DNA from 2 places in the Streptomyces sp. NPDC001678 genome. Region 2 is predicted to be linked to the other one. Evidence: riboswitches for the same ligand, from Rfam matches in the RefSeq annotation. Region 2 holds a riboswitch; the other holds the start of a gene.
What was found. Region 2 has a riboswitch for S-adenosylmethionine ahead of ACFYZR_RS01520 (aminotransferase class V-fold PLP-dependent enzyme). Riboswitches for the same ligand answer to the same signal wherever they lie in the genome.
Positions count from the first base shown of each region.

Region 1: another riboswitch for S-adenosylmethionine. It lies ahead of thrC (threonine synthase); the one in region 2 lies ahead of ACFYZR_RS01520 (aminotransferase class V-fold PLP-dependent enzyme).

Region 1 is NZ_JBIAUP010000002.1:161,823-166,226, reverse strand. It holds gene ACFYZR_RS04275 (cold-shock protein) at 35-238, opposite strand; gene ACFYZR_RS04270 (MoaD/ThiS family protein) at 723-998, opposite strand; gene thrC (threonine synthase) at 1,063-2,358, opposite strand; SAM riboswitch class I at 2,376-2,518, opposite strand; gene ACFYZR_RS04260 (glucosyl-3-phosphoglycerate synthase) at 2,694-3,641, shown strand; gene ACFYZR_RS04255 (trehalose-6-phosphate synthase) at 3,743-4,404, shown strand, end outside.
Region 2 is NZ_JBIAUP010000001.1:337,496-341,899, forward strand. It holds gene ACFYZR_RS01510 (rhomboid family intramembrane serine protease) at 1-455, shown strand, start outside; gene ACFYZR_RS01515 (Lrp/AsnC ligand binding domain-containing protein) at 452-733, shown strand; gene ACFYZR_RS01520 (aminotransferase class V-fold PLP-dependent enzyme) at 795-2,105, opposite strand; SAM riboswitch class IV at 2,226-2,342, opposite strand; gene trpD (anthranilate phosphoribosyltransferase) at 2,420-3,481, opposite strand; gene ACFYZR_RS01530 (cytochrome bc complex cytochrome b subunit) at 3,631-4,404, opposite strand, start outside.

The sequences.
Region 1 (4,404 bases), on a different contig from region 2:
CGAGCTGAGTGAGCCGGTGGTCGATGCGCGCCGGTCAGGCGGTCACCTTGACCATGTCCGCCTGCGGCCCCTTCTGGCCCTGCGAGATCTCGAACTCGACCCGCTGCCCCTCCTCGAGGGTGCGGTAGCCGTCCATCTGGATCGCGCTGTAGTGGACGAAAACATCCGCACCACCGTCGACCGCGATGAAGCCGTACCCCTTCTCCGCGTTGAACCACTTGACGGTGCCCTGAGCCATGCCTAACTCCCCTATTACTGGCCCTTGCGCAGGACCGCACCTCGCGGACCCGGGTCAGACCTCACCCCCAGACAGGATGGGGGTGTGCGCCGGAACGCGTCGACCGCCGCTGAATGTATCTGCACGGATGCCGTCTGCAACAGGTCAGTCGGACGAGAATTCCGGGCGTGGCCGATCGGTCATTACTGCCGATTTCGCCAGCTTCTCGGGCAAGCCGGGCCGGGCATAACGCAACCAACCCGGCAATTCGTGCACATGTTGTGGGCACAACTTGACGGGTTCTCATATGCGTTCGGCAGTGACACCGGAGGGGGAACGCCCCAACTGTATCGCGCTTCAACAGACGGAATCACCCCGTCCGTTTTACGGGCGGGGTGATTCCGGTGAATTCCGCAGGAACGCTTTGAAAGGGTCGGGCCAAGGGTCCGGCAGCCGGGAGCCGACACGGCCCCGGCCCAGGGCGCCCGGGCCCGGGCGCCCTCGGTCAGCCGCCGGCGACCGCCGGAATGATCGATACTCCCGCGCCGTCCGGCGTGGCCGCCGCCAGGCCGCCCTCGAACCGTACGTCGTCGTCATTGACGTACACATTGACGAAACGGCGCAGCTTTCCGTCCTCGTCGAGAACGCGCGCGGCGATTCCGGGGTGGTTCTTCTCCAGGGAGGCGATCACTTCGGCGAGAGTGGCCCCCTCGGCGGGGACTTCCGCCTTACCGGCGGTGTAGGTGCGAAGGATGGTGGGGATTCGGACGTTGACGCTCATGGGGTCACCTTTTGGTTTAAGAGGCCGGTGAAAGGGAAACGGTCGCAGCGCGTTTACGGACCCGCTACAGCCCCGCCGCCCGGAACGCGTCGAGCGAAGGCGGAATCGTCGCCGTCGGCCCCGCCGCCACCGCGTCCAGCGTCTTGAGGCCGTCGCCCGTATTGAGCACGACGGTGGTCAGCGACGGATCCAGCCGCCCGTCCTCCAGCAGCTTCCGGGTCACCCCGACCGTCACCCCGCCCGCCGTCTCCGCGAAGATCCCCTCCGTACGGGCCAGCAGCCGGATCGCCTCGACGATCCGCTCGTCGTCCACGTCCTCCACGGCCCCGCCCGTGCGCCGGGCGATGTCGAGGACGTACGGCCCGTCGGCGGGGTTGCCGATGGCCAGGGACTTCGCGATGGTGTCCGGCTTCACCGGCCGCACCACCTCGTGCCCGTCCTTGAAGGCGCGCGAGACCGGCGCGCACCCCTCGGCCTGGGCGCCGAAGATCCGGTACGGGCGGTCCTCGACCAGCCCCAGCGCGATGAGCTCCTTCAGCCCCTTGTCGATCTTCGTCAGCTGCGACCCCGAGGCGACCGGCACCACGATCTGGTCCGGCAGCCGCCAGCCCAGCTGCTCGCAGATCTCGTACGCGAGGGTCTTGGAGCCCTCCCCGTAGTAGGGCCGCAGATTGACGTTGACGAAACCCCAGCCCTCGCCGCGCGGGTCGCCGATGAGCTCGCTGCAGAAGCGGTTGACGTCGTCGTACGTGCCCTCGATGCCCACCAGCTCGCCACCGTAGACAGCGGCCATCACGACCTTGCCGGTCTCCAGGTCGTGCGGGATGAAGACACACGACCGCAGGCCCGCGCGCGCCGCCGCGGCGCCCACCGCTCCCGCCAGGTTCCCCGTCGAGGAGCACGAGAGGGTGGTGAAGCCGAAGGCGCGCGCCGCCTCGACGGCGATGGCGACGACGCGGTCCTTGAAGGAGTGCGTGGGGTTGCCGGAGTCGTCCTTGACGTACAGCCCACCGGTGACGCCCAGCTCGCGGGCGAGATTGTCGGCCTTGACGAGCTTGGTGAAGCCGGGGTTGAGGTTCGGCCGGTCCGCGACGTCGGCGGGTACGGGCAGCAACGGGGCGTAGCGCCAGATGTTCGCGGGTCCGGCCTCGATACGGCGGCGCAGCGCCTCGGGGTCGCCGGCCGGGAGCTCATAGGCCACTTCAAGGGGGCCGAAGCAGCCCACGCAGGCGAAGGAGGGACCGAGCGGGAAGCGCTCGCCGCACTCGCGGCAGGAGAGCGCGACGGCGGGGCCGAAAGAGGATGCGGCGGAAGCGGCCGAGGGTACGGAGGTACGACTTTCAACGGCTTGGACAGCCATGGAGGCGAGGCCCTTTCTCCTCATCTTCCTCGCGGCGAACGTCGCCACGAGACGGAATTGGCACCTTCCCCGCCGGGAGCCTCGCGTCTGATGACCGAGACCGGCTGGAGGGTTGCCGGGGCTTCAACGGGCCGTGTCCCTCTGCCCCTCTGGATGAGCGGTATGGCCCGGGCGGACCCGGGCGTTTGTGCGCGTGACGACCCCCGACATAGGACGGCCGTCCGCGTTGTTCAAGACTGTAACGGAAGGGATGGCCGCTTGAGAGGGCCGTCCGCACCGCGAGATGCGTCACAACGAAGATCAGCGACAACGATCAACACCGAGGAGTCACGCACGTGCTGGAAGAGGTGGAACGCTGGCTCGCCCGGCGGTCCTGGTCCGCCGCAGACCGTCCGCTCGACCAGCTGCTGGCCGCGAAGGGGGACACGGGCACCACGGTCAGCGTGGTGCTGCCGGCGCTGAACGAGGAGGCGACGGTCGGGGAGATCGTGGCGACGATCCGCCGGGAGCTCATGAGCGAATCCGTTCCCCTGGTGGACGAGCTGGTGGTGCTGGACTCCGGTTCCACGGACCGCACCGCCGAGGTCGCCGCGGCGGCCGGCGCGCGCGTCGTGCACCGGGACGAGATCCTGCCGCGACTGCCCGCGCTGCCCGGCAAGGGCGAGGTGCTGTGGCGGTCCCTGCTGGTGACGACGGGCGACGTCGTCTGCTTCGTCGACGCCGACCTGAAGGACTTCTCCGGCACCTTCGTCTCGGGGATCGTCGGCCCGCTGCTGACCGATCCCGAGGTGGGGTTCGTCAAGGCGATGTACGACCGCCCACTGGGCGAGGTCGCGGGGCAGGGCGGCCGGGTCACCGAGCTGGTGGCGCGCCCGCTGCTGAACCTCCACTGGCCGCAGCTCGCGGGCTTCGTCCAGCCGCTGGGCGGCGAGTACGCGGCCCGCCGCTCGCTGCTGGAGCGGCTGCCGTTCCCCGTGGGCTACGGCGTGGAGCTGGGCCTGCTCGTGGACGCGCTGCACACGGTGGGCCTGGACGCGCTGGCGCAGGTCGACGTGGGCGTGCGCAAGCACCGCCACCAGGACGGCCGGGCGCTGGGCCGGATGGCCGCGACGATCTACCGCACGGCGCAGCTGCGGCTGGCCCGGGGCCATCTGGTGCGCCCGGAGCTCACCCAGTTCGAGCGCACGGCGGAGGGGTTCGTGCCGCGGACGTACGCGGTGGACACGGAGGAGCGGCCACCGATGGCGGAGATACCGGAGTACGCGCAGCGGCGCGCGGCATAGCCGCCGGGAGACGCGCAGCGAAAGGAACGGGACGTTCCCGTGTGCCACCCGACGGGCCGTGCGTACGTTTGAGCGGTTCGCCGGGCGGCAAGGCTGGCGACATGGTCGCTGAGCATCCCCCGTCCGCCCCGGAAGCCTCCCCGGTGGCCGCCGCACCCATCGTCGTGGCGTCCAACCGGGGGCCCGTCTCGTACGCGCTGCGCGAGGACGGCTCGCTGGCGGCGGGCCGGGGCGGCGGCGGGCTGGTGTCCGGGCTGAGCGAGATCGGGCGGGATCCCCAGGGCGCGGCGGCGGTGTGGGTATGTGCGGCGCTGGGCGAGGGCGACCGGCTGGCGGCGGGGCGCGCGGGCCGAAGACTCGACCCGGCCGACACGGGCGGGCTGCGGGTGCGGATGCTGGACATCCCGGCCGGGACGTTCTCCGCCGCGTACAACGGCGTGGCCAACTCCGTGCTGTGGTTCGCCCATCACATGCTCTGGCAGACCCCGCTGGAGCCGGTGTTCGACAAGGAGTTCCGGGAGCGGTGGGCGGCCTACGAGGCCTACAACACCGCCTTCGCGGACGCGATCGCCGAGGAGGCGGCGGAGGGCGCCGTCGTGCTCGTCCAGGACTACCACCTCACCCTCGTCCCCGGGCTGCTCCGGACCCGCCGCCCCGATCTGCGCATCGGCCACTTCTCCCACACCCCGTGGGCCCCGCCGGACTACTACCGGCTGCTGCCGGACGACATCGCCGAGCAGGTGCTGCGCGGCGTCCTCGGCGG
Region 2 (4,404 bases):
TGGGCAACATGCTCTTCCTCTACGTCTTCGGCGCCATGACCGAGGCCCATCTGGGCCGTGCCGCGTTCCTCTGCTGCTACCTCCTCACCGGCTATCTCGCCCTGTTCGGCTACGCGGCCGTGCACGCCCACTCCGAACGCACGCTCGTGGGGGCGTCGGGAGCCATCTCCGGGGTGCTCGGCGCGTTCCTCTATCTCTTCCCCAGGGCGCGGGTCACCAGCCTCTTCCCTTTCCTGTTCTTCCTGCCGCTGCGCTTTCCCGCCTGGGCCGTACTGCTGTTCTGGTTCGCGCTCCAGTGGCTGGCGACGGGGACGGACGCCGGGCGCCCCGGGGTCGCCTATCTGGCCCACGTCGTGGGGTTCGCACTCGGATTCGGCTACGCCTGGGGCCTTCGCACACCTGCGGCTAGAGTGAAGGACGCAGCCAGGTCCACCGAAGGAGACAAACCGACGTGATCACTTCGATCGTGCTCATCAAGACCGACGTGGACCGGATCCCCGAGATCGCCGAGAGCATCGCCGCCATCGAGGGCGTGAGCGAGGTCTACTCGGTCACCGGTGGCGCCGATCTGATCGCGATGGTGCGAGTGGCCCGGCACGACGACCTCGCGGACCTCATCCCGGGCCGGATCAGCAAGGTGCCGGGCGTGGCCTCGACGGAGACCCACATCGCCTTCCGCACCTACTCCCAGCACGACCTGGAAGCGGCCTTCGCGATCGGTCTCGACAACTAACAGGCCCCGAAGGGGCGCGGGGAACTGCGCGACCAGCCCAAACCGGCCCGCAGCCGAAAATCTACGCGGCACCGTCGCCGACAAGCTCCCGCACAGCCCCCACGAACCGCTCCACATGCTCGTCGGGCGTCCCCGCCCCGAAGCTCACCCGAACGGCATTGAGGGACTGTCCCTCGTCGGCCGCCCCGCAGTCGCCGGGCGCGTCCCGGTCGCCACCCAAAAGCGTCCGCACCAGCGGATGCGCGCAGAACAGCCCGTCGCGGACCCCGATGCCGTACTCGGCGGAGAGCGCCGCCGCGAAGCGGGAGCTGTTCCAGCCGTCCACGACGAAGGAGAGGACGCCCACCCGCGGCGCGTCCGGGCCGAACAGCGACAGCACCCGGACCCCCGGGACGTCCGCCAGCCCGGCCCGCACCCGCGCGATCAGCTCCCGCTCCCGCTCCACCAGCCGGTCGAAGCCCGCTTCCTGGAGCGCCTTGCAGGCGGCGGCGATGGCGTAGGCGCCGATGACGTTGGGCGAGCCCGCCTCGTGCCGGGCCACGGTGTCGTGCCACTCGACGTCGACCCCGCCCTCGGCGTTGCGGGCCACGCTGCGGCTGGCGCCGCCGCCCGCCAGATACGGCTCGGCCTCCCGCAGCCAGTCCGCGCGCCCCGCGAGTACGCCCGCGCCGAACGGCGCGTACAGCTTGTGCCCGGAGAAGGCGACCCAGTCGACGTCCCACCCGGCGACGTCCACGGGGTGGTGCGGCGCCAACTGGGCGGCGTCCAGCACGATGCGCGCGCCGTGCGCGTGCGCGGCCGCCGCCAGCTCCTTCACGGGCCACAGCTCACCGGTCACGTTCGACGCGCCGGTCACGCACACCAGCGCCGGGCCGTAAGGCTCCCGGTCGGCCAGCGCCCGCTCCAGCGTCTCGACGGCCTCCCCCGGCGAACGGGGGGCGTCGAGATAGGTGACCTCGGCACCGCGCCAGGGCAGCAGGGCGGCGTGGTGCTCGGTCTCGAAGACGAACACCCGGCAGCCGGCGGGCAGTACGGACGCCAGGAGGTTCAGCGAGTCCGTGGTGGAGCGGGTGAAGACCACCTGGTCGCCCTCGCGGCAGCCGAGGAAGGAGGCGACGGTGGCCCGGCAGCCCTCGAACAGATCGGTCGACAGCTGCGAGAGGTACCCGGCGCCCCGGTGCACGCTGCCGTAGTACGGCGCGTAGGCGGCGACGTCGTCCCACACGCGCTGCAACGCCGGTGCGCTGGCGGCGTAGTCGAGCGCCGCGTAGGTCACCTCGCCCCCGGTGGCGAGCGGGACACGGACGTCACGACCGAGGACGGGCAGCGGCTCGGCGATGGTGGAAACAGGGGCAACAGGGCATACGGACATGGCGAATTCTCCCGGCAGGGGTGATGGATGGAGGCGTACCGGAGAAGGGGCCGGAACGGCCCTAGAGCATTCGCTGCAACACGGAAGGGTCTCCCTCGACAACCAGGATCCCTGGCGAGGGATCCGCGCTTGCCGCAGACGTCGCTGCCCGCGGCCTGGTCATCACCCGGGGCACCCCGCCACGGAAGGAGGGTTGCCGGACAGCAAGCCGGGGCCGAAACGCTGTCACTCGTGACCTGCGCAGCATCATGCCACAGGATCTTGAATGCGCAAGGGCGCGGTCCGCATCGCGGACCGCGCCCTTGCCGGAAGGCCTACGCGTTGCTGGCCGTCACCCACTTCTCCAGCACCCGCCGGGCCGCGCCCGAGTCGATGGACTCGGCGGCCCGCCCCATCCCGGCCCGGATCCGCTCCGTGAGCGGCGCGTCCGTCGGCGTCAGGGCGGCCAGCGCGGCGGCGGAGTTGAGCAGCACCGCGTCCCGGACGGGGCCGGTCTCGCCGGCGAGCAGCCGGCGGGCCACGTCCGCGTTGTACGAGGCATCGGCGCCCCGCAGCGCCTCGATGGGCACCAGGTCGACGCCGACGTCCCGGGGGTCGAAGGACTCCTCCCGCACCCGGCCGTCCCCCACGATCCACACCCGCGAGGTGGCCGTCGTGGTGAGCTCGTCGAGCCCGTCGTCACCGCGGAAGACCAGCGCCGAGGAGCCGCGCTCGGCCAGCACCCCGGCCAGGATCGGCGCCATCCGGGCGTCCGCGACCCCGGTCGCCTGGGCCTTCACCCGCGCGGGGTTGGTCAGCGGGCCCAGCACGTTGAACGTGGTGCGGATGCCCAGCTCCCGGCGGGCGGGGGCCACGTAGCGCAGGGCGGGGTGGAACTTCACGGCGAAGCAGAAGGTGATGCCGGCCTCCTCGGCCACCTCCACCACCCGGCGCGGGGTCAGCTCCAGATTGACCCCGAGCTTCTCCAGGACGTCCGAGGCGCCGCTCGCGGAGGACGCGGCGCGGTTGCCGTGCTTGACGACCTTCGCCCCGGCGCCCGCGACGACGATCGAGGACATGGTGGAGATGTTGACGGTCTTGGCGCCGTCGCCACCGGTGCCCACGATGTCGACGCTGGGGCCGGGCACCTCGATGAGATTGGCGTGCCGGTACATCGCCCGGACCAGGCCGGAGATCTCGGCGACCGTCTCGCCCTTGGCGCGCAGGGCGACCGCGAAGCCCGCGATCTGGGCGTCGGTGGCCTCCCCGCGCATGATCCGGTCCATGGCCCAGGCCGTGTCGTCGGCGCCGAGGTCCACTCCGCTCAGCAGGGCGTCCAGGAGGCCCGGCCAGGTGTGTGCCACCGAGCGCTCGCCGCCTGCGGGGGTCACGTTCATGGTCCACACTCCTGGTGGTCGGTCCCTGGTGGGGCCGTCGGGGGCCCGTTACGCGGTCCAGCCTATCCACGTCCGGGAACGGCGAAGAGCCCCGTCCAGTACTGGACGGGGCTCTTGCCGTGGCGATCAGTGATCAGCTGGGGGGGGGATCAGTGGTGGCCGTGGCCGCTCGTGATCTCCCGGTACTCCTCCGCGGTGGCCTTGGGGATGTGGGTCCCCTCGCCGTAGAAGCCCTTCGAGAGCTTCACGCGGAGCTTCTGGCCGGCCCCGAGCTTGCGGGCCACGCCGTTCTCGTCGACCTCGGGCTCCAGCTCGAGCGGCTTGGGCTGCTCGTGGGCCGTGAGGGTGTGCATCTGCTCCTGCGAGAGCGGCTCGTGGACCTCGACGAACTCACCGTGCGGCAGGCGCTTGATGATGCCCGACTCGCGGCCGTGCAGCACCTTCTCCTTGTCGCGGCGCTGGAGACCCATGCAGATCCGGCGCGTGGCGATGAAGGCGACGACCGGGCCGACGAAGAACGCGATCCGGACGAACCAGGTGATGGCGTTGATCGACAGGTGGAAGTGGGTGGCCCACAGGTCGTTTCCACCACCGACGAGCAGCACCAGGTACCAGGTCAGCCAGGCGACACCGAACGCGGTGCGCGTCGGGGCGTTGCGCGGGCGGTCCAGCAGGTGGTGCTCACGCTTGTCGCCGGTGACCCAGGACTCGATGAACGGGTAGACGGCGATGGCGGCCAGCACCAGCGGGAAGATCATCAGCGGGATGAACACGCCCAGGACGAGCGTGTGGCCCCACAGGTTGATCTCCCAGCCCGGCATCACACGGATGAGGCCCTCGGAGAAGCCCATGTACCAGTCGGGCTGGGCGCCGGTGGACACCTGGTCCGGGCGGTACGGGCCCATGGCCCAGATCGGGTTGAT